DNA from 4 places in the Desulfonatronum sp. SC1 genome. Region 1 is predicted to be linked to each of the others. Evidence: predicted binding sites of a transcription regulator. Region 1 holds the regulator's gene; each other region holds the start of a gene.
The links. Region 1 encodes sigma-54, which starts transcription at its own class of promoters, with help from an activator protein. Its sites were predicted from a motif close to CTGGCACGGNNNNTGCTT; they were not measured.
Positions count from the first base shown of each region.

Region 1 (5,930 bases):
GATCCGGCCCAGGGTGATTCGGTCGGGGTGGGCCGTGTGGATGCGCAGGGCCATTTCGGTCATTTGCGGACAGAAGAAAAGATGGATCATGATGGCTCCCGATGGTGGTCAAGGGCAGGGTCAAGAAGGAGGTCAAGGGAAGCGCTCAGGGCCTTAACTTCTCGGTCTGTCAACGGCCGGCTCGCACCGGGAGGGAGGTCGCCCAGGCGGATCGGTCCTTGGGAGACGCGTCGCAGGCGGATGATGTGCAGCCGCAGGTCGCGGCACATCCGGCGGACCTGGCGATTGACGCCTTGGCGGAGGGTCATTTCCAGGGTCACGGCGTTATCCGGTGTTCGGGGTGAGCGGTCCTCAATGATTCGCGCCCGAACCGGCGCGAGTTGGTCTCCTTCGGCCAGACGCATCCCGCCGAGCATGGTCGCCAGTTTTTCCGGGGTGACCCGGCCACGAACGCGGACATGGTAGACCTTGGGGTGTTCCCAGCGGGGATGCGTCATGCGCAGGGCCAGTTCGCCGTTCGTGGTCAGTAGCAGCAGGCCCTCGGAAAGCAGATCCAGCCGGCCCACGGGAAAAGGGCGGCGACCGCGGATGTCCGGCGCAAGCAGGTCGAGGACGGTTTTGCGGCCTTGGGGATCATGGGCCGTGGTGACGACGCCCAAAGGCTTGTGCAGGACCAGATAGAGGTGGTCGGACGGCTGGACTGGACCAAGGCGGATATCACGTCCGTGGACCCGGACATGGTCCACGGTTGGATCGACGCGGATTCCCGGCGAGTCGGCCACGGTTCCGTTGACCGTGACCGCCCCGGCCAGAATCAGGTCGTCCGCGGCCCGGCGGGAACAGAGCCCTGCCTGGGCCAGGGCCTTGTTCAGCCGGAGGGCATGGCCAGCCTGCATAGTGTTTGCCGCTGAATCCCGCATTCCAGAATCATTCATCCAGAGAGCATAGGTCCTGGTGAGCGGGGGGGTCAAGACTGGATTCCTTGAATCGCAGGAAATGGCTTGGAATGGCTACGTATCGCCAATCTCGTCATGCCCGCGAAGGCGGGCATCCAGGTCATACATGCCACAAGTTATTGATGGGTTCCGGTTTGACCACATGGCAAGTGCCGTCTATAGCCGTTGTTCGTTGTTCGTTGTTCGTTGTTCGTTGTTCGTTGTTCGTTGTTCGTTGTCATGCCGGAATTTTGGTCCGCGACCTGGGGGCGAACGGGGATGAAAACCGGCACTCGATTTTCTCTTGCAAAGATTGTACTCTCAATTTTTTATCGATTCTAAACTGTGGGGGATACATGCGTCGGAAAGCCATTGCCGGGGCGCTGATCCTGTTCTTGCTCGGTTTGTATTTCTTTCCCGGTGATGCACCCGTGGAACGGCGAACCGTCGGTCCCATCTCCGGCGCAGCGGACACGGACGTGAGCATGAGCGGCGTGGAGATGCGCCTGGGCCAGGAAGGGCGAACCCTTTGGACCCTGCGGGCTCTGTCCGCGTCCTACGACCAAGGCCAGCAGATGGTGCTGCTCAACGCCCCGACCATCGTAAAAAGCCTGGGTGGTCGGGACATTCCCGTGATCGTCAGCGCCCCCCTGGGGGAGGTGGATCAGGCTACCAGCGATATCCGGCTTTGGTCCGGAGTGCATATGGAACATGGTCCTACCTACCTCAATTCCGACGAGGCCGTTTTCGTCCAGATTGATGAAACTATATTTTTGCACGGGGACATCCTCCTCGACCGCCAGGGGCTGCAACTCCGCTCGCAGCGGGGTGACGTGGACCTGCACACCTGGGTGGTCAATGCCGAGGGCGGGGTGGAAGTCGTCATCGCCAAAGACAGTTTCACGCAAGGGTTGTAGATGAGAGCGCGGTTGTCACTGCAGCGGCTCTTTTGGCTCGCTTTTTCGGTCTTGCTAGCGCTGTTCCTCGTACCCGGCTGGAGCTGCGCCGCAGAGGATGACGAGGCCATTCCTACGCGGATAACAGCGGAGCGGCTACGTTACTCCCATCGCGACCACCAGATCGAGTTCATCGGAGATGTTCGGGTGGACAGGCCGAATTTTCAGCTGCGTTCGGAACGGCTGGTGGTTCTCCTGCGAACCCTGCCTCGGGAGGCTCGCCCCGAGGGCTTGTCGCCGGAGCAGGACATGGAGGCTCAAGTGGACATAGAAAAAATGATCGCCCTGGGCCAGGTCTTCTTGAAGCACGAGGATCGCGTCGGTCACGGCGATATGGCCACCTACTGGGTGGACCAGGGCGTCTTGCGCCTGGAGGGCAACGCACGGGTGGAAGAAGGCGGGACCCGATTGGAAGGCAACGTGATCACGCTCAATGTTGAAGAAAGAGAGGTGGATGTGCAGGGACGCACCGATCGGCGAGTGGAAGGAATGTTTCTTTTGCCTCGGGAACAGGGGGCGCGGTGAAGGCCCTTCTCTCCGGCAAGAATCTGCGCAAAAGCTTCGGCCAGAAAGAGGTGGTCCGGGATATTTCCATCCGGGTCGAGCAGGGAGAGATCGTCGGCCTTTTAGGCCCCAACGGAGCCGGGAAGACCACCACGTTCTACATGCTGGTCGGGGTGATAAAGCCCACCAACGGGGTGGTGGACCTGGACGGAAGGCGGATCACCACCTGGCCGCTGCATGAACGAGCCCGGTTGGGGTTGAGCTACCTGCCCCAGGAAAGTTCAGTCTTCAAAAAGCTGACCGTGATGCAGAATCTGCAAATCATTCTGGAGTACACGGACTTCACCCCGGCCATGCAGCGCAAAAAGGCCGAGGCCCTGTTGGAGGAACTGGGCATCGCCAAGCTGGCCGACCAGAAGGCCATGTTTCTCTCCGGCGGGGAGCGCCGCCGCCTGGAAATCGCCCGAGCCCTGATCCGCAATCCAAAATTTATGTTGCTGGACGAACCCTTCGCGGGCATCGACCCCTTGGCCGTGGACGACATCCAGGAGATCGTCATGTCCCTCAAGGAGCGGGGGATCGGGGTGTTGATTTCGGATCACAACGTCCATGAAACGCTGAAGATTTGCGACAGGGCGTCCATCGTCTTCGAAGGACGGGCCATTTTTGAAGGGTCGCCGGAGGCCATCGTGGCCGACCCCATCGCTCGGAAGGTCTATCTCGGTGAGGACTTTTGCTTATGATTGATCAACAATCGGGAATGGCGTTCCAACTGTTCAGCCCGGTCATGGAGGCGAGAACGCGACATGGCTCTTGAACTGCGCCAGCAACTGAAGTTGACGCAGCAGTTGGTGATGACCCCCCAACTGCAACAAGCCATTAAGCTGCTTCAGCTTTCCAGGCTGGAGTTGGTGGAAAGCATCCAGCAAGAATTGTTGGAAAACCCTGTGTTGGAAATCGTGCCGGAAAGCATTGACGAGACGGTGGAAGCCCCGAAAAAGGATCCCGCGGAGAGCCGGTTCCAGTCCGTCAACGTCGAGGAGCCCCGGCAACTTCACGATTCTGAGTGGCAGGACTACCTGGGAGAATTTTCCAGCATCAGTCGACAGATCCAGGGCCGGGACTGGGAAATCCCGGAAGAGGGAATGAGTTTCGAGGCCCGGCTGGCCGGCAAGTCCACGCTGATTGGCCATCTTTCCTGGCAGTTGCGGCTTTCCGCCCTGTCGGAACGGGAACTGGCCGTCAGCGAGGTGATCCTTGGCAACCTGGATGCCGTGGGGTATCTTTGCGAGTCCATTGAGGACATCGCCGCCATGGCTGGGTGCGAGGCGGAGGAGGCGGAGCGGATCCTGCGGATCATGCAGCGCCTGGACCCCGTGGGGGTCTGCGCAAGAAATCTGCGGGAGTGCCTGCTGGTCCAGATGGACGAACTGGGGCTGGACGACCCGATTCTGGTCTCCCTGGTCAAGGACCATCTTGAGGAGCTGGAAAAGCGGCGCTACAAGCCGTTAGCCAAAAAGTTCAAGCTTTCCATGGAGGAAATCAAGCATTACCTGGACTGCATTCAGCGCCTGGACCCCATGCCCGGCAAAAGCTTCGGCTCCGAGGACCCTCAGTTCACCAGCCCGGACGTTTACATCCTCCAGCACGGCGGCGATTTCATCGTGGTTCTGAACGAGGACGAGATACCGGGCTTGATGATCAACGAGGCCTACGCCAAGGAGCTGTCTGTTCACGACAAGGGGGTCAAGGACTATATTCAGGAAAAGGTCCGATCCGCCCACTGGTTGATGAAAAGCCTGTACCAGCGCCAGCGGACCCTGCATAAGGTCGCCGAAAGCATTGTTCGGTTCCAGATCGAATTTTTCCGTCACGGGGTGACGCATCTGAAGCCGATGATTCTCAAGGACGTGGCCCTGGATATCAACATGCACGAGTCCACGGTCAGCCGGATAACGACAAGCAAATACATGAGCACGCCCCACGGAACGTATGAACTGAAATTTTTCTTCAACAGCGCCTTGGGTATGGACGACGGCTCGGAAGCCGGATCGGAAAGCGTCAAGGCGGAGATCAAGAAGCTGATTTCTGAAGAGGACCCCAAGCGTCCACTCAGCGACGAACTGATCTCGCAACTTTTGAAGAAGTCCCTGGGCGTCAACATCGCTCGCCGGACCGTAGCCAAGTATCGCATGGCGCTGAACATCGAGTCGTCTTCCAAGCGCAAGGCCATTTTTTAACCTTCGCAGACGCTCCCAACGGAGCGAACAACCTCAAACCAACCCAGAACCTGTTTTATTTCGGAGGTGTCGCATGGAAATAACTTTTACATTCAAGAATTTCGAGCCGTCCAATCACCTCAAGGGCTACGCCCGCGAGCGCTTCAATAAGATCAACCGCTACCTGCGTCCTGAAGATCAGGGCGAGCTGGCCGTCAACCTTTCCGTGGAAAAGTATCGCCATATGGCCGAGGTGGTCCTCACGGGCAAGGACATGCATTTCTCCGCCACCACCGAAAGCGAGGACATGTACTCCACCATCGACCTGGTCCTGGACAAGCTCGAGGCTCAGGTGCGCAAGATCAAGGAGAAGAACAAGGACCATCGTCGCGGCCAGAAGAACCAGCCCGCCCGGGTGGACGTGATCACCTTCACTCAGGATGAGACCGGCAAGAGGGCACAGACCATCACGGAAACCGACAACTTCGAGCCCAAGCCTATGTCCGTGGATGAAGCGGCCATGCAGCTGGAAGCCCTGGGCAACGAGTTTCTGGTTTTCTTTAACGCGGACATCGAGCGCGTCAACGTCATCTACCGTCGTAAAAGCGGCGACTTCGGTCTGATCGACCCGGGAATCTAATCGATGGTCCTCAGGGATTTCTTGAGCAAGGACTTGCTGCTCCCCGAGTTGCAAGCCAAGAACAAGACGGAAGTGCTGGCGGAATTGGTCGCCGTCCTGGCCCAAAAGGAGCCGAGCCTGGACGCCGAGGCGGCTTTTAGGGTGCTGAAGGACCGGGAAAGCCTCGGGAGCACGGGCATCGGCGAGGGATTGGCCATTCCCCACGGCAAGCTGGAGGGGCTGGAGCGGATCGTGTTGGTGGTCGGGCGCAGTTCCGAGGGCGTGGATTTCGACGCCCTGGACCACAAGCCGTGCCATATTTTTTTCATGGTTCTGGCCCCGGAACAAGTCGCCGGGATGCACCTGCGCATCCTGGCGTCCATTACCCGGCTGCTCAAGGACGAGGCCTTTCGGCACGCCTTTCTTACGGCCCAGGACAAGGAGCTTTTCTGGGACGCCCTCAATTCGGCGTGATGGTGTTTGAACCGTCCACACCGTAGGGGCACGGCGCGCCGTGCCCCTACGGTGTCCGCGTCCTTGGACACGGGTACCGCGTGCCCAAGGACGCGAAAAGAGGCAAAGAGCAATGAGCGTGGATCATCCGCGAAAACCGAGCGAACTCTCTCTGGTCATGATCGCCGGACAGTCCGGGGCCGGAAAAAGCACGGTTTTGAACGTCTTCGAAGATTTGGGGTAT
Region 1 covers NZ_PZKN01000021.1:13,723-19,652, forward strand. The annotation lists gene C6366_RS11865 (phosphoribosyltransferase family protein) at 1-90, opposite strand, end outside; gene C6366_RS11870 (pseudouridine synthase) at 87-971, opposite strand; gene C6366_RS11875 (hypothetical protein) at 1,292-1,852, shown strand; gene C6366_RS11880 (LptA/OstA family protein) at 1,865-2,416, shown strand; gene lptB (LPS export ABC transporter ATP-binding protein) at 2,413-3,138, shown strand; gene rpoN (RNA polymerase factor sigma-54) at 3,202-4,635, shown strand; gene raiA (ribosome-associated translation inhibitor RaiA) at 4,709-5,254, shown strand; gene C6366_RS11900 (PTS sugar transporter subunit IIA) at 5,258-5,707, shown strand; gene rapZ (RNase adapter RapZ) at 5,820-5,930, shown strand, end outside.

Region 2 (5,930 bases), on a different contig from region 1:
ACACTGTCCGGCCTTTTGTCGTTGGTGCGCCAGGTGCTTCTTGCGTGATGCGCCTGCTTTGCGATACGACCACTGCCGGATGTGATCGGTAAAGCCAAGCAAACTAGGTAGCCGGTCTTTGGGAACACCCTTGGAATCGTATGGACGGAAGGTGGCCGGATGAAAGAATGTTTCGAAGATCTCTGCGAAACCATGGAGCAGCTGGGAGTCCCCCGGGAGTCCAAATGGCGCGGCTTGATCATGTACATGCGCAGCATCAGGGACTACGAATTCCTGACTCCGGATCAACGGGAGCGGACGCAGGAATTGGTCATGGAGGTGCTACGCAAGAAGGATTTTTCCGAGGAAGCCTTCCGCAAGCTGCTCCGGGACAACGAGGGGATCATCAATGACCAGTGGCGGGAAAAACTGACCGAGACCTTGCAGGATACCGCGCTCCTGATCAAGCAATTTCAGGATATGCTGATGCACAGGAAAAGCGACGTTCAGGACTTGGGCGTGATGACCCTGGAGACGATCCAGCGAGAGCAGCCCCTAGACGAGATGGTGCTGGAGATCCAAAGCGGGTTTCAGAAGATCGAGGAGCTGTTGCAGCAGGATCTGGAGACCATAGTCTCCATCGGACTGACAGACGAGCTGACGCAGCTGAACAACCGTCGGGCCCTGGACGCGTTTCTGAACCGGGCGATTACCACGGCCGTGGCTTCCGGGAAGCCCTTATCCATGATCTTCATGGACATCGACCACTTCAAGAAATTCAACGACGACTACGGCCATCTTGTTGGTGACCAGGCCCTGGTCACGGTGGCCGGTCTGCTCAAGTCGTTCGTGGAGCACCAAGCCAAACTCAGCGACCAGGAACTGTTCCCGGCCCGGTTCGGCGGGGAGGAGTTCGTCCTGATCCTGCCCGGCGTTTCCGGCGAGGATGCTGTGGACATGGCCGAAATCATCCGCAAGAAAATCGAGAACTACAATTTTCTGGTTCGCGACGTCGACGGCAAAGTTCTTTCGGCCGGGATCAAGATCACCGTCAGTGCCGGGGTCTCGGAACTGCATGTCGGATGCGGTCTGGGGCCGGGCATTTCTACCCTGATCGACGCCGCGGACAAGGCCCTGTATCAGGCCAAGAACAACGGCAGAAACAGGGTCGAGTTGTGTCCGCCGGCGAGATCGGCATAATTCACTCAGCTACGCGACCGACGCCGGCAGGGCGGCCATGATCCGTTGGACCAAGTGCTCCAGCCCCTCGCCGGACGCGACGGAGATCCCGACGCCTTCCGGAAGAAGTCGACCGAGTTCAAGCCGATCCTCAGCGGCGAGAAGGTCGAGTTTGTTCAGCACCAGCAGGGTCGGAATTTCGTGCAGCCCCATGTCCGTCAAAATGGCACGTACGTCTCTGACCTGGCGTTCCAATTCCAGGTGGGCCGCGTCGGCCACGTGCAGAAACAGGTCCGCTTCGTCCAGTTCCTCCAACGTGGCCCGGAAGGCTTCCTTGAGTTCCGGAGGCAGGCGGCGGATGAAGCCCACGGTGTCCGTGAGGATCACTTCCCGGTGTTCCGGGAAACGGACCCGGCGACTTGTTGGATCCAGCGTGGCGAAGAGCTTGTTTTCAGCCAGCACCTCGCTGGACGTCAGCACGTTCAGCAGGCTGGACTTGCCCGTGTTGGTGTAGCCGACCATGGCCACAACGGGCAGACCCACCTTTTGCCGCCTGACCCGCGTGGCCTCTCTTTGACGGCGCAGTGTGTCCAATTCCTGCTTGATTTTGGCGATCCGCTGCCGAATTTTGCGCCGATCCAGCTCCAGCTTCGTTTCCCCCGGTCCTCGTCCTCCGATCCCCCCGGCCAAGCGGCTCATGGCCCTGTCCTGGCGAACCAGCCGGGGCATGGCGTAGCGGAGCTGGGCCATCTCCACTTGCAGCTTCCCGGCCCTGGTTTTGGCGTGCTGGGCGAAGATGTCCAGGATCAACTGGGTCCGGTCCAGAACCTTGCGTTCGCTGAGCTGGCTCAGGTTGCGGATCTGGGTGGGGCTTAAATCCTGGTCGAACAACAGCAGTCCGGCATTGGTCCGCAGCGCCTGGACCTCCAGTTCGGCCAGTTTGCCCTTGCCCAGAATGTGCTTGGGATTATGGCGCGTTACTCGCTGGATCACCAGGCCGACCACGGTGATCCCGGCCGTTCGGGCCAGTTCCGTCAGTTCCTGGAGGTTGCGTTCCTGCTCGGCCCGGGGAAGCGTATCCACGCTGACCAACAGAGCCCGGTCCCCAATTCGTCCGGCGTTCGGCGCGGCATTTTGAGCGGCGATGGTTCTGCTCAGTTCCTCTTCGATGGCTTCGGTTTGTTCCAAAAAATTGACGTGGACTTGGTCCCAGGCGACGAGCTTTGAAACGCGGTACGGCCCTTGGTCCGACTCGCCGGGCAGAAGGTGGGCCCAGGACAGCACGCTGGGCAGGCCCGTGGGGTCCAAGCCCAGAGCGGCGATGGAGTCCAGGCGGAGAAAGATCAGGTCCATCAGATCTTCCTCGTTCAGGGGGTCTTGATTCAGGTGGGTGTGCAGCAGGCGCAGACCGCGCAGTCGGCCCGGGCCGTGGCGGCCGGGAGGGAGTTCGGGGATGAGGATGCCGTGGGCGTCGCCCACGATGATAATTTTCGGACGACCCTGACGGTCGATGAGCAGTCCGACTTGGCGGCCCAGGTCCGTGCTGAGCATAGCCAGTTCCCGCGCCTGTTCCAGGGTGTAGCCGCCCAGCGCGGGGTAGCGCCTTTGGTACAGGCGGGACAGGGCCTTGACCTGGCTCGGCTTGAGCCCGGAGGTGTTGCCGTGAACCTGGGCGGCTATGTCGCGACCTCTCCGAAGTCTTTTTCCAGATAGCCCGCGATCATCGCGTCATAGGCGGAGGTCAGACGGAAGGCCTTGGCTGAGATTTCGCGGCGCAGAGCCAGGCTAACGTGATAGTGCTGGGAACCCAGTTCGGCCATGACCCTGGGATAGTCGTCCGGACTGGGAACCACCAGAACGCTGTGGAAATTTTTCGCCGCCGCGCGGAGCATGGTCGGGCCGCCGATGTCGATCTGCTCGACGCAGTCCCTCAGGTTCAGATTCTGTTCCAAGGCCTGTCCAAAATCGTACAGATTGACGCAGATCAAGTCCAGAGGCAACAGGCTGCGCTGGGTCAGGGTTCGGAGGTGTTCGGGATTGTCCTTGTCAGCCAGCAACGGTCCGTGAATGTGCGGGTGCAGCGTTTTCACGCGCCCGTCGAGGATTTCCGGGAACCCGGTGACCTCGCTGACGGCACGAACCGGAAGTCCGGCGTCAAGAAGCGTCTTGCGCGTGCCTCCTGTGGAAATGAGCTGGACCCCGCCCCGCTGCAAAAACGTCGCGAACTCCACCAAGCCGGTTTTGTCCGTGACGCTGAGCAGAGCCTGTCTGATGGGCAATAATTGCATACCGTCCTCCCTGCTTTCGGACATGCCACAAGCCCGAAATCTTGGCAAGACGGCTCTCTTGGTTCCTGCATGTGGACGTCTTCAAGCCGGTCTTCCTGTACTTGCTCAAAAAATGTGGCAAGCATGACCTGGATGCCCGCCTTCGCGGGCATGACGAGCTTGAAACAGCATGCCGCTTCAAGTCATTCCCGCGCGGGCGGGAACCTAGACTCTGGAGCTTTCAGGTTATGCCCGACCTTTTGGAGCAGTGACGTCTTCCATACCTCTGGCCGAGTCGTCCGGACCGGGAACCGTTCCCGGCCCGGACGACCGCGGTCAAGACGGAGGAGAAACCACGGGATGCGGGGCAGTCTACTGGGCCAGTTCCATCAGGAGTTCCTTGGCCGGATCATATGTGGGGTCGCTTTCCAGGGCTCGTTCCAATTGTTCTCGGGCGTGGCCCACCTGGCCCAGCTTGACCAGGATGCCGGCCAGGGTGAACCGGATTTCGGCCTTGTCCGGGTTGAGTTCCAGAAAGTTTTCCAGGGGAGCGATGATCGCGTCCAGGCGATCCAGTCCATGGCCGGCCTGAACGAGGCCGTAGAGGGCCACCAGGTTTTCCGGGTTGTGTTCCAGGGCCTGAGAGAAGTGCGCAAAGGCGCTGTCCGTTGCGCCGGTTTCCATTTCCACCAGGGCCATGCCGGCCAGGGACTTGTCGCTGGCTTCAATTTCCGAGGCCCGACGGTACAGGCTGAGAGCATTGTCCAGGTCCCCGCGCTGCACCGCTACAGTGGCCAGACCCAAGTAAGGATCCGGATGAGTTCCGTTGGAGTTGGCGGCCTTCTCATAATATTGTTCGGCCTTGTCCAGTTCGCCCATGAACAGATAGCATTCCCCGAGTTCCTTGTTGATTTCGTAGTCGAGATGGCTGGTCATGATGGTCTCTCCTCTGAGTTGTTTTGATCCGTGTCGACGTCAACTTCCGACGTCCGTCCTTGTTTCAAAGGCGTTGCATCCTTCATGCCAACCATTTGCTGCAATCCTTGCCGCTCCGGCATGATTTGGATTGTGCACTGTTGGAACGGGAGTTGCTAATCCCAATGACAACCAATCGTGTCCATGGCGTTTGCTTTCAGGCTGTGCATTGCGCGAACAGCCTGAGATGACAGGAGGAATCGAATCATGAAAAGTCTGTTTGGGTCTCATATTCATCTTCAGGGAAAGGTTCTGGACATGCGTCTGGAACGTCAAAATGTCGTCGCGGGGAACCTGGCGAACATCAAGACCCCCGGATACAAGGCCCGGAGCCTGGAGTTCGAGGATGATCTTCAACGGGCTTTGGGATTGGACGCCCGGGGCAAGATGACCCGGACCAGCCCCGACCATTTACCGGCGGAGTTCGACGCCCGAAAGTTTTCCGCGGACTTCATCAAGGACCTCAAACCACGGGTGGTGCAGGGCGAGGACGCCGTGGACCTGGACAAGGAAATGACCACCATGGCCAAAAACACGTTGCTCTACAACACCCTTATCACCACGCTGCAGAAGAATTTCGAGGGACTGAAAACCGTCATTACCGAGGGAGGCAGATAATGGACTTCATGACCGCCTTGGAGATCGGAGCGTCGGGCCTGAGCGCCGAACGGACGCACCTGAATATCATTTCCATGAATCTGGCCAACGTGAATACGACACGGACCCCGGAAGGCGGACCGTATCGTCGCAAAAGCGTCGTCTTTCAGGCCACGCCCCTGGACTCCCCCTTTACCAAGGCCATGCGTTCCGAACTGGAGCGGGAAGTCAAAGGCGTGAAGGTTTCCGGCGTGGTCACGGACCAGCGACCCCTGAGACGGGTCTACGATCCCGGGCACCCGGACGCGGACGGGCAGGGCTACGTCAGCTTACCGGATATCAACGTGGTCGAGGAGATGGCCAATATGATGACCGCCTTGCGGACCTACGAAGCCAATGCGGCCACGATCTCATCGGCCAAGGCCATGTTCAACAAGGCCCTGGAACTGGGCCGATAACCTTCATTTCGCTAATACGTATCCACGGAGAGCGCCATGTCAATTTCCCCCATCGCCATGAAGGCTTACAATCAAGCCGCGCAAATGGCGCGGCCCGAGACCATCAAGCCACATGAAGAGATTCGGTCTTTCACCGACACATTGAAGGGCTCGCTGGTCGAGGTAAACAGCCTGCGTCAGGAGTCCATCGGACTGATCCAGTCCTTTGCCTCCGGAGAGAATCAGAACGTGCACGAGTTGATGATTTCCATGCAGAAAGCCAGCTTGTCCATGAGCATGACCTCCGCCGTGCGCAACAAGATCATGGAAGCTTATAAAGAAGTGTTGCGGATGCCATTCTAGAGGTTCAATGGTTCATGGTTGTATAAGGCACTGAACCTTTAAACCACTGAACTTCTGAACCCTGAACCCCTGAACCCCTTAACCCCTGAACCCGAAAAAAACCGGAGCCAGCCATGCCTCCTTTTCTGGATAA
Region 2 covers NZ_PZKN01000028.1:20,377-26,306, reverse strand. The annotation lists gene C6366_RS14200 (GGDEF domain-containing protein) at 160-1,179, shown strand; gene hflX (GTPase HflX) at 1,189-2,709, opposite strand; gene C6366_RS14190 (IMP cyclohydrolase) at 2,835-3,446, opposite strand; gene C6366_RS14185 (lipopolysaccharide assembly protein LapB) at 3,798-4,361, opposite strand; gene flgB (flagellar basal body rod protein FlgB) at 4,608-5,018, shown strand; gene flgC (flagellar basal body rod protein FlgC) at 5,018-5,455, shown strand; gene fliE (flagellar hook-basal body complex protein FliE) at 5,492-5,797, shown strand; gene fliF (flagellar basal-body MS-ring/collar protein FliF) at 5,911-5,930, shown strand, end outside.
Region 2: the regulator sigma-54 is predicted to act here: its motif matches at 4,502-4,519, upstream of flgB (flagellar basal body rod protein FlgB).

Region 3 (5,930 bases), on a different contig from region 1:
TCGTGATCCGGGACAACGGACACGGCATACCGGAATACATTCAGGATAAAATTTTCGATCCCTTTTTCAGCACCAAGAACACCGGAGAAGGCACCGGCCTGGGACTCTCGGTGAGCTACGGCATTGTCCGGGAACACGGCGGAGAGATCAGTGTCCTGAGCAAACCCGGAGAATGGACGGAGTTCCGGATTGATCTTCCGCTGGATGGAGAGATCAATTGAGCGTGCACGTGAACGAATAAGAGGAACGACCATGCATCAATTCAACGTACTCATCGTGGACGATGAGCGGGACATGCTCGACGGCCTGCGGCGGATACTGCCCTACGAGCTGGAAAACACGAACATCACGGTCACGTCCAGCCCCTTGAAGGCTTTGGACATGGTTGCCGGGACCCTCTTCGACCTCATCCTGATGGACGTCAGGATGCCGGAGATGAACGGCCTGGAGCTTCTGGAGCAAGTCAAGGCCGCGGACCCCAAGGTTACCGTGATCATGATGACGGCCTACGGAAACATCGAAACCGCCGTGCAGTCCATTAAGATGGGGGCCTACGACTTCATCACTAAACCCTTCGACATCCCGGACCTGGTGCGGCTGATCAAGAAAGCCCTTGAACGCAGCGGCCTAATCCGGGAGAACCAGAGTCTGCGCCAAAAGATCTCCGAAAAGACCGTGCTGGAGGAATTCGTGGGGCAAAGCCCGCCCATGCGCCAGCTCTACGAGACCATCCGTTCCGTGGCCGGGACCGACTACCCCGTGTTAATCAGGGGCGAATCCGGCACGGGCAAGGAACTGGCGGCCAAGGCCATCCACGCCTTGAGCCGGCGCGGTGAAAAGGTTCTGGTCTCCGTGAACTGCCCGGCCATTCCGGAACACCTCCTGGAAAGCGAGCTGTTCGGTCATAAAAAAGGCGCCTTCACCGGCGCCCTGAAGGACCACAAAGGCCTTTTCGTCGAAGCCAACGGCTCAAGCCTGCATCTGGACGAAATCGCGGACATCCCGGTCTCGGTTCAGACCAAGCTCCTGCGCGCCTTACAGGAACAGGAAATCCGCCCGCTGGGCGGCAGCGGGAACAAAAAAGTGGACGTCCGGATCGTGTCCACCACCAATCAAGACCTGGAGAACAAGATCCGGGACAAAAGCTTCCGGGAAGACCTGTTTTACCGCTTGAACGTGGTCAGCGTCCGCACCCCGCCCCTCAGGGAGATTACCGACGACATCCCGCTGCTCGTCCATCACTTCAACCGCCTGTCCGCCCTCGAACTGAACACCGCGCCTAAGACAATCTCCTCGGATGTCCTGGAGAACCTGTCGCACCGTGATTGGCCTGGCAATGCTCGTGAATTGAAAAACTTCGTGCGCAGACTGATTATTTTCTGCCCCGGCGAGAAGCTGAACCTGTCCGTGCTGAAAATGGTCGACGGCCGCCACCCCGCGCGTCCCGCGGCGGAAAACGCGGCGGGAAGCGGCGAGATCGAATCCTACGCCGAGGCCAAGGCCAGGGCGGTCAACGCCTTTACCGCCGAGTACGTGGGCGACCTCCTCTCCAAGGCCGGAGGCAACGTCTCCCAAGCCGCGAAAATGGCCGACATGAGCCGGGTGGCCCTTCAAAAAATCGTCCGAAAGATGAACATCAATCCGGTGGAGTATCGTTCAGGGTCGTGAGCGGGAAAGCAATTTCGACTCCTCTACAACGATAAAATGAAACGGCCCTGGAAAAACGAGATCGATTTTCCAGGGCCGTTTTTTTGTTTATCCGACGGCTTGGCCGTCCGGTCGGAGTTGTCGCGCGGACCGAGCTACAGGTTGCGCAGGGTGTTGCGGATATGCATTTGAGCCACCGCGGTGTCCTCGCACTGGGAATACCAGTACGTGCCGGTATCCACGTTGGAGTCCGCGATGGCCTCCATCACCGGACGGATGTGCGGCAGGGTCTGGCCCCAAGGCAGCACTACATAGGCCATCACCCAGACCAGGGCCACGCCTGCGGCCAGTTTGATCCAACCTTTCAGCTTCCCGTGGCCGCGATTGCCGCCCTGATTGTCTTTTGGCGCGTGCATGACCGCTCTCCCTTAGGTTTGCGCCCGACGAACGATTAGCTCATCAGGCTTTCGGTGACGTGCGGGAATACCACGAAGTACATCAGGTAGGCCACGAGCAGCGTCAGGATCAGGTTCAGGGTCTGCCCGCAGACGTACAGGATGACCGGCTTGCCGCCCTTGAAGTGGTGAGCCATTTCCCGGAAGTTGGAGGACAGGCCGATGCTGGCGAAGGCCAGGATGAAGAACCATTCCCGGATCGGGCGGGAGAAGCCGCGCAGCACGCCCTGGTCGATCATTACGTCGCCAGCGCTGCCCATGCTGACCAGCATCCAGGAGAAGATGATCGACGCGGCGATGAAGCCCAGCACGAACTTGGGGAAACGATACCAGATTTCCATCTTACTGACTTGCTGACCGGGTACGCAGTCCACCCGGGCGCACCAGTACACGGCTACGCCGAAAGCGATAACGCCGATGAGGATGTTCTGGATCATCTTCACGGTCGCGGCCACGAACATGCCAACCTCGCCCAGGAATGCCCCGGCCGCCACAACCGCGCCGGTGGAGTCGATGGTCCCGCCGATCCAGGCCCCGCCCAAAACCGGGTGCATGCCCACGGAGACGATGAACGTGGGCAGAGCGATCATCATGATCGCGGTGAAGAGCATGGACATGCCCACGGCGATGGTCAACTCTTCCTTCTTGGCCCGGCAGGCCGCGGCCGTGGCGATGGCCGCGGACACGCCGCAGACGGACATGTCAGCGGAGACCGTGATATTCAGGGTCTTGGACTCCATTTTCAAGACCCGCTGACCGAAAATGTAGGTCAAGATGAGCACAGTGGGAGTGACGACCCAAGCCACGACCACGCCGGCCTGCCCGATAAGCATGATCTTGCTGAACAGGATTTCCGCGCCCAGCAGCACGAGGCCGGTCTTGATGTAGTACTCGGTCTGCAGGGCCGGCTTCAGGAAATTCGGCACGCCCACGGTGTTGCTGATCAACATGCCCCCGAGAATGGCCCAGATCAAGCCGCCGAAACCATATTCACGCATGGTATTCTGTTGACCGATCATCTCCGCGACAACAGCCAGCAGGAAAACGAACCAAAAGCCCTTCATCAGATCGGCCGAGCCGATGTCCATAAATCGAGCGCCGACACTGAAGAAAACCATGAAAATAATCATGATCCCGATCATGTAGGGGATCTTGTTGTAGGCCTGAACCGAGGCCCTGGTCCGCAGACTGCCCCGCTCCTTCTCCCTGGCCTGACGCCACTCCCGGATGGCCGCCTCGGCCTGCTCGTTAAGGTCTTCATTGCGGAACGCTTCCTCAGCGGCCAAATCCTGGACTTGCTTGGCCCGTTCCAGCGCGGCCTTGGTCGCTTCCTGAGCTTCCTTATAGGCCGGTTCGGCCTTGGCCCGCCGCTCCGCGGCAGCGGACTCGCTCAGATAGAAGGACTCCATGGGGCTGCTCGTCCACCGGCCCGGCATCTCCAGCCACTTGGCGATGGTTTTTCCATGGGGCTCGTTACGCGCTCGCAGCCCGGACATGGCGTCGTTGGCCCCGTGCCATTCGATGGTATGGAACGGCGCGCGAACATCCTCGGCGGCCATGGTCGCCTCGGCCTTGGCCAGTTTCTCATGCATATCCGCCGGAGGTCTGGGCAGGAAAATGAGCAAGCCGATGATCAAAATCACGAATCCCAGCCAAATCGCCCACCAGTCCTCTTTCTTCCACAGTTCGGACCATTCCCATTTTCCACGATCAATAACAATATCAGAATCTTGCTTCGAAGCTTCGGCCATCTCGCTTCCTCCTGAGAAAAGGTGTTCGTGAATGTTCAGGGCCCTGGACGCGGGAGCCTCAAAACGCGGCTTTCTCTCCGGACCCACCCTATCCGGGACCACCCCGGCCTTCTCACGGAAGCAAAAAGCAAGCCTGACTTTTCTCGAAAATAAAGCAGAATCTTTTCAATATGTTTCAGCAATACAAACGCAAAGATGCCATCCTGGGTTGATGCTATCCTCGGTTGTCATTGCAAGCCTCGCTTTGCGTTTCACAGGCGGAAATTTACAAGGCGTTCAAGGCCGAGTAGAATTTCGATGCAATCCCGCGAGGCCTTTTCTTCAACAGCCGTCCGGCAGCGCTTTCGCCGTTTTCCTCGTACATCTCGGGTTCGCGACACGGATGTCCCTTTCTCATCAAGAGGCCGAGAAGCTTTCACCCCTTACTCAGGTATCAACATCCATATGGCCCAGCAGCACCTTCTGATCATTGACGACGAAGTGGACATGCTTCAGGGATTGAGCCGCGTTCTCTCTTTTGAATTGGAAGGCGTCTCCGTGGTCACCGCATCCAATCCATTGAAAGCGCTGGAACTGATCGACACACGCACCTTCGAGCTGATTCTGCTGGATATCCAGATGCCGGAAATGAACGGAATGGATCTGCTCACCCGGATCCGGGAGACGGACCCTAACGTCACCGTGATCATGATGACCGCCTACGGCAGCATCGAGACAGCCGTGGAAGCCATCCGGCAAGGGGCCTACGACTTCGTGACCAAGCCCTTTGAAATCCTAGATCTGCTGCGGGTGCTGCGCAAAGGTATGGAACGAGGTCAACTGATCCGCGAAAACCTGAACCTACGGGCCAAAATTTCGGAACAAAACTCGTTTGCGAACTTCATCGGTCAGACCGCGCCCATGCGCCGACTCTACGACACCATCCAGGCTTTGGCCCACACCAACTATACCGTGCTTATCCGCGGCCAAAGCGGAACAGGCAAGGAGTTAGTCGCCCGGGCCATCCACGACTTGAGCAAGCGCAAATCCCGCCCCTTTCTCGCGGTGAACTGCCCGGCCATCCCGGAACAGCTTCTGGAGAGCGAACTGTTCGGGCACAAGAAAGGGGCGTTTACCGGAGCGGATACGGATTATGTCGGGCTTTTCGAGGAAGCTGACGGCTCGACCCTGCTACTGGATGAAATCGGAGACATTCCCGTCACCCTTCAAACCAAGTTGCTGCGCGTGCTCCAGGAGCAGGAGCTGCGACCTTTGGGCGGGGTCAAGAGCAAGAGGATCAACGTACGCATCCTGGCCAGTACCAACCAGGATCTGGAAAAGAAGATCAACGAGCGGACCTTCAGGGAGGATCTGTTTTATCGGCTGAACGTGGTCACGGTCCGTACGCCGACCTTGCGGGACATCCGCGAGGACATCCCCCTTCTTGTGGACCACTTCAGCAAAAAATTCTGCGCGGAACTGGAAATCCCGGCCAAACGCTTTTCCCCAGCGGCCACGGAAGAATTAATGCGCCGCAACTGGCCGGGCAACATCCGGGAACTGCAAAACTTCGTCCGCCGGATGCTGATTTTTTGCAAGGATACCGAAATCGAAACCATGCACATCCATGCCGTGGAGCACCCCGGCGCAAGTCCCGTACAGTCCCTGGTCCTCCAGTACGCCAACATGACCATGGAACCCTACATTGAGGCCCGCAACCGGATGCTGGAACAGTTCACCCGCTCCTACGTCCAGAACCTTCTCTTCACCACCAACGGCAATATCTCTAAGGCCGCCAAAATGGCTGGCCTGAGCCGGGTGGCCGTCCAGAAGATCATGCGCCGCATGGGGCTGCACTCTCCGGACTTCCGGACCACCGTCCACTCTCCGCAGTAGCCGACGCGGCGGCTCCGTTTGGGGGAGATTCCCCCGGCGACGAGGACGATGAGCCGGCTCAGGTATCCAGCTGACACATGTGGCAGATGCCGACGACCTTTTTCAGGTCCACAACGAAGGCGATGCCCGCGCCGGGTTTGTTCAGGCTGCCCTGCTCCAGGATGGCGTCAAGGACGATTTGGGTCTTTTCCTGAGGCACGAT
Region 3 covers NZ_PZKN01000024.1:26,985-32,914, reverse strand. The annotation lists gene C6366_RS13095 (DUF3365 domain-containing protein) at 1-221, shown strand, start outside; gene C6366_RS13090 (sigma-54 dependent transcriptional regulator) at 253-1,668, shown strand; gene C6366_RS13085 (hypothetical protein) at 1,803-2,063, opposite strand; gene C6366_RS13080 (YeiH family protein) at 2,099-3,853, opposite strand; gene C6366_RS13075 (sigma-54 dependent transcriptional regulator) at 4,298-5,728, shown strand; gene C6366_RS13070 (P-II family nitrogen regulator) at 5,787-5,930, opposite strand, start outside.
Region 3: the regulator sigma-54 is predicted to act here: its motif matches at 3,972-3,989, upstream of C6366_RS13080 (YeiH family protein).

Region 4 (5,930 bases), on a different contig from region 1:
TTTCAGCCAGGGACATCACGGGCTGTTACGGATGCAAAACCATGGGGAGGAAATTTTCCTGGGCCACGTGTCCGCTGGTGACAGCGCCAACTATCCCAGCGTGTTCGACGGCCCGGTGGGGCTGCGCGGGGCCCACCCGGCCGTGACCCACATGGGATATGCCGGAACGGTCTGGAAAGCCGGGACCCCACTGACCCTGGACGTGGGCTTCGGCCTGGAAGGCTACCAGACGGACAAGACCCAGGTCTATTGGGCGGGAGCTTGCGAGGATATTCCCGAGCAGGCGCACCGCGCCCATGACTTCTGCATCGCCGTCCAGGGGTGGTTGGCTGAGAACCTGCGACCCGGAGCCGTTCCGAGCCAGTTGTTCCAGCATTGCTGGGACTGGGCCGAACAAGACGGCTGGGGCGAAGGGTTCATGGCCCTGGGCGGGAACAAGGTCCGCTTTCTGGGCCACGGCATCGGCCTGGCCATCGACGAATGGCCGGCCCTGGCCAAGGGTTTCGAAGCCCCGCTGGAACAGGGCATGGTCCTGGCCCTGGAACCGAAGATCGGCCTGCCCGGACTGGGCATGGTCGGGGTGGAAAACACCTTCGAGGTCACCCCGGACGGCGGGCGGTGCCTAACTGGAAGCGATTTTTCCATGATCTGCGTCGAACCGGGGTGAGGTTTTTCGCGGATAATGGCTTCGGAACATCGGAAAAGGCGACCGCGCATTTGCCGCAAAGCCGGGCAAATCATCCACTTGTGACGACGCCTATTTCGTCAATCAGTGTCGTCTCCACAGTTTTGCTCATCAAAAAAATCACAATTCCAAGTAAACGTCTTCTCTTTTGATTTTGGATTGAAAAAATAGTCCAAGGTCATTGTTCGCCATTGCTTTTCGGTCATGGGCCATGACGTTGGGACATGACTCTTGTCTGACCAGAACATGACATGGCAGAATTGGTCCGGAGCGCAGATGATGTTTATTGCCTCGAGATACACCTCTTTTTCCGCGGTTTTCTCTTGATTGACCACGACAAACTCCATCATTCCCCTGCTGCCAGCCTTTTCCCAGTCCGCAGCGTAAACCGGCAACGAGAAAAAAACGAGCAATAAAAACAGAAGTCGCACGTATATTCCCCTGACTGGTGGTATCTCTCTATGCATTCCAAAAGTGACGTTTCGCTCAACATACCGACTATCACTTACCAAACACCAATTCTGAAGCCGATTATTGACATAAATGGCAGCTGCCGGTGACTTTTTTCAAATCCACGACAAAGGCGATGCCGGCGCCCGGCGTGTTCAGGCTACCCTGTTTCACGATGGAATCAAGAATAGCCTGCGTTTTATCCTGCGGGGCGATGGTCAGCACAATGTCTTTTTCCGGTTCTATGGGAATGCCCCAAAACTTCTTTTTTCTCGAATCCCCGCGCCGCGGCCGGGCATGACAGTGCCGCCTTCGGCCCCAGCGGATTTGGAGGCGTTGACGATCTTTTCGCTTCCGCCTTTGTTCACGATGGTCACGATCATGTCAAAAGACAACTCGGCGTCCATGCTTAACTCCTTGAGAAACCATTCTATGTGGAAGGGTCGCTAGATGTCCAGACCGGTAACCGCGTCCAGAGGCACGAATGCCTCGGGGGTGAAAAACGCCAATACCAGGACCAGTCCGTAACCTACGGCGAAAATGATGGAGTTTCGAATCCCAAGCAGCACCCGGAACAGGGCCAGACAGAGGAAACTGCCGATGCCCAAGGCGATACAGGCGATCAACAGCCAGGGAGACACGGAGTCGTCGGGTGTTATGGTGTCGACATGTCCGGCCAGGATATGCACCGCCGGGTCGGAGGCGTTGATCACCAAGGCCAGGAAAAAGGCGATCATGACAAGGATGGCCGTGGACGTTTTCTGGGGCAGTTGGGAGCCGATGGCCCTCCCCAGAGGAGTGACGGCAACATTGACCCCCTGAAGGAACAAAGCAATCCGGCCATGACCATGATTGACCCAACCAGCAGATCCAGCAGTCCGTCCATCCCAAGATAGCCGAATGCCGGCTCCAGCAAAAAGAGAATGAGCAACAAGGGCAGGACGGTTTTGAAAACAAACCGGAATTGTTCAGCAACAGCGGTCGCTTGATGAAGTTGCGCGGGAAGTAGAGAATGGAAGTAGATAATTGGTGTCGACGGAGATGATCAAACCATAACGGGCCGGGGCTGACCGGCTTCGGCCTGTACTGGAGCAAGCTCGCTTGCGGAAGGACAGGCCGAAGTCCGGTCCAGTCGGTTGTTCTCGACGCGGCATCCGCGGCGAGGGCAACCGACTGGACGCAGTCAGCCCCGGCCCGTTCCCGCGACGCGGATGCGTCGCGGGAACAGGTTGTTATGAAAAAAAACAGTCGATTGAACCTATAATGGATTATTCCGGAAAGAACAGGCTGATTCGAGCACCTTGGCCGGGCGATGAGGATATTTCCAGCCGCCCTCCGTGGTCGCGCACGATTTTGTGCACAATGGCCAGCCCCAATCCGGAGCCGTCCTTGCGCGTGGTGTAGAACGGCTCCAGGGCGCGTTGGCGTTGTTGGGCGTCCATGCCCGGGCCGTTGTCCCGTACCACAACCCAGAGCCCCTCGCTCCCCGGCTCCATGTGAACGTCGATGACGCCCGTTGTGTCGCCCTTGTTTTCCGCCACGGCCTGGATTGCGTTCATGAGCAGATTAAGCAGGCACTGCTTGAGTAGGTCCGGGTCGGCCCAGACGGTTCGCTCCTCGCCAAAATGGCGGCGAACCTCGATTCCGTGGCGATCAAGGTCGGTGCGCAGCAGATCTTCGACGCTCTCCAGCAATTCGGTCAGTCGGACCGCGTTTTTTTGAGGCGGCTTGGGCTTGGCCAGGAAGAGCAGGTCCGTAATCACCCGGTTCAGGCGGTCGGCCTCGGCGACCATGGTCCGGGCGTAGGTTTCCTCGGGTTCGCGACCAGCCAGCTTGCCGGCGAAAAACTGAGCGAATCCGCGCAGGGCACTGAGCGGATTGCGGATTTCATGGGCCACGGCCGCGGCCAACCTGCCGATGGCCGCCAGCCGTTCGGACTCCTGCAGGCTGTCTTCCAGCTTTTTGATTTCGGTCCGATCTCGGACCAGCACCAGACGTTCGCCCAACTCCCGCTCATCCGCCCGCAAGGGCACGGCCAGAATTTCCAGATGGCGATCCGCGAAGGAGTAGTTCCGCCAGAACATCCCCGGCGGCCCTGACGCGGGACCCGCATTCGGGCTCGGCGCGGCCCCTGGTTCCGCTCGCGGCTCACCGGGCCGGTTTGACTCCCAGCCAGACTGTTGGTTGAGAGCGAGATCAATCCAGCGACGGCCGGGCAACGGCCCGTCTCCGCCCAGCAAGGCCACGGCCGAAGGATTGGCCCCGCGGATCACGCCTTCGGTGTCCACGGTCAGCAAGCCGTCCGGCAGGTTGTCCACCAGCTTGGCCTGAAACTGCTCCAATTCCTTGACTTTGGCGCTTTGTTCCCGGCGCTGCAACAGCTTCATCGCCCCGATCCACAACAGGACCACCGTGGCCAGCACGTAGCCGCCCTGCCAGAGCGCCGCGCGCCGCGCGTCATGGTACATGACCAGATGCTCGCTCATGTCCAGGCCGAGGACGAGATAAGAGGCATGGCCCGGGGCGTGATGGCCCGGGGAGAGAAAGGTTTCATGCATGTGCCGGGCGGCGGGCTGCCGGAGTTGATGGACGTAGAGCAGGATATCCTGGCCCTGGTGACGGGCGAATCCGTGCCACTGCCGTTCGTCCCGCAGGGTTTCCAAAGCGGCTGGAGGAAGCGTCGGAAAGCTCTCCGGGTCTTCGGAAGCGAGCACCATCTGCCCGGAAGGCCCCACGACGCCGACAAGAACCAGGTCCGGGGAGGTCAGTAGTTCCTGAAGAAATTCCTTGCCCGAAACCCTGGGCGTGGCCGTCCGCGAAGGCCCGCGCATCCGCCAAGCCATGTTGCCCTCGATGCCCATGGCCACGGCCCGGGCCGCCAGCACCATGTGCTGCTCAACGGCCTGTCGCTGATGCCGCAGGTTCTGCCAGGTGACGAAGATCAGGCTCAACCCGAGCAGAACCATGGCCAACAAGGGCATAAGGTAGCGCGTTTCGCGGTGGATGGCCGGCAGGATGTGCATGGCGAAGCATTGTGAAGCGTTATTGAGTGGTGTTATGAACATAAACAAAAATGCCGCCCGTCTTCCGGGCGGCATTTTTGTTTTTTAAGATGTTATTCAGCCGATCGCGCTCCGTGCCCGGACATCATCGGGCAGTTTCCCATCCGGCCTTTCTTGCCGGACATCTTGCCGCGGTCCGACATACCGTGACCTCTGCCGCCCGTGCCGCCCTGCATCAGGTGCCCGGTTTCCTCGAAAACCTTGCGCCGCAGATCGTTCCTGAGCTTCATGGCTTCGCCCTTCAGGGTGATGATTTCGGCAGTCACGGTGTCAATCTGGGCCTGCTGGAACTCCGGGGCGGCCAGGAGCACGTCCAGTTCGGCCTGCTTGGCACGCAGGTGCAGGTTGTGCTGCATCATGTGCTTGCGGTGCTCCGCGAACAGCGCGACCATTGCTTCCTGTTGCTCCTCGGAGAGGTTGCCGAGCACCGGATGTCCGGCGCCGTGCTGACGCTGTTGCACCTCAGCCCCTGGCTTGCCGGGTTGACCGGGACCGTGCTGGTGTTGCGCCAGAACGGGTACGGAGATCAGGGCAAACACAAGAAGTATCGCACTGGTGGAAAGAAAACGTCGCATAAATTGCCTCCTGCTTCAGGTGGTTATGGTGAATGAATGCTTATCATACTACAAAGGGCATGCCAAAAAATAAAAATCAACAATATCAAAGCTAAGATGTAGATACCATCTAACCTCACCATGGATATGCAAAAAACTGCACAAACATGATTGCACAAGCATGCAAAAAACTGCACAAGCATCAGAGAAATTCGCGCTGGCCGTGACGACCGCGGATAATGTCACGGAGAGAAAAGACCGCGCCCGTTTGGTCGTCGCGTGGACGACGCAAAACGGGCGCGGTCTCGGGTTCGTTACCGGAAAGGTCCGTCAGGAAGGCCTCCCGGTAGTCTCTTTGGAGAGGCCTATTTGGAAACGCTTACTGCATCAACCGACGCAACTGGTCTACCACTTCCTGGAGCTTGTCCACGGCGTCGCGCAAGCCCTGGTTGAAGTCCGGAAGCTGAAGCAGCGGCCTCCGCGCATCCTCTTCTTCCGCGGTCTCCACCACCGGAGCCACGGGCGGAAGGTCGCCCACCAGGGCGCTGATGGAGGCGTCCAGGGTCTGGTGCATGACCACCTGCCGGGAGTCGGCCAGGATGATCCGCCGCAGCTCCGGAAAATCAATGGTTTCCGGGCGCAGGAAGACCGGTTCGGCGTAGAGGATGGAATCCCCGATGGGGATGACCAGAAGAATGCCCCGGAAGACCTCGGAGCCGACCTGGCCCCACAAGGTGAACTGCTCGGATATGACGGCGTCGTTGTCGATGCGCGCCTCCACCTGGCTGGGACCGTCCACGTGGCGGCCGGTGGGGAAGCGGAACAGGATCATGTCGCCGTAATTCTCCCCGTCGCTGCGCGCGGCCATCCAGCCCACCAGATTGTGCCGGTTGATGGGCGTGAAGGGCTGGATGAGCAGGAATTCTTCCTTCTCTTCGCCGGGCAGCCGGGCCACGATGTAGTAGGGCCGCAGGATTTCCGTCTGGCCGAAGGAATGCTGCATGGGCACGGACCACTGATCTTCCTTGTTGTAGAAGACCACCGGATCTTCCATGTGGTACTGAAGCAGCATCTGGGTCTGAACCGTGAACATATCCTGGGGATAGCGGACATGGGCCCGGAGATACTCCGGCATCTCCTCCTGGGGCTTGAACAACTCGGGGAACATGGCCTGGTAGG
Region 4 covers NZ_PZKN01000016.1:63,331-69,260, reverse strand. The annotation lists gene C6366_RS10275 (Xaa-Pro peptidase family protein) at 1-667, shown strand, start outside; gene C6366_RS10270 (hypothetical protein) at 766-1,116, opposite strand; gene C6366_RS20260 (hypothetical protein) at 1,217-1,360, opposite strand; gene C6366_RS20255 (hypothetical protein) at 1,378-1,542, opposite strand; gene C6366_RS10260 (DUF1538 family protein) at 1,582-1,965, opposite strand; gene C6366_RS10255 (nitrogen regulation protein NR(II)) at 2,404-4,158, opposite strand; gene C6366_RS10250 (Spy/CpxP family protein refolding chaperone) at 4,251-4,772, opposite strand; gene C6366_RS10245 (UPF0182 family protein) at 5,131-5,930, opposite strand, start outside.
Region 4: the regulator sigma-54 is predicted to act here: its motif matches at 5,001-5,018, upstream of C6366_RS10250 (Spy/CpxP family protein refolding chaperone).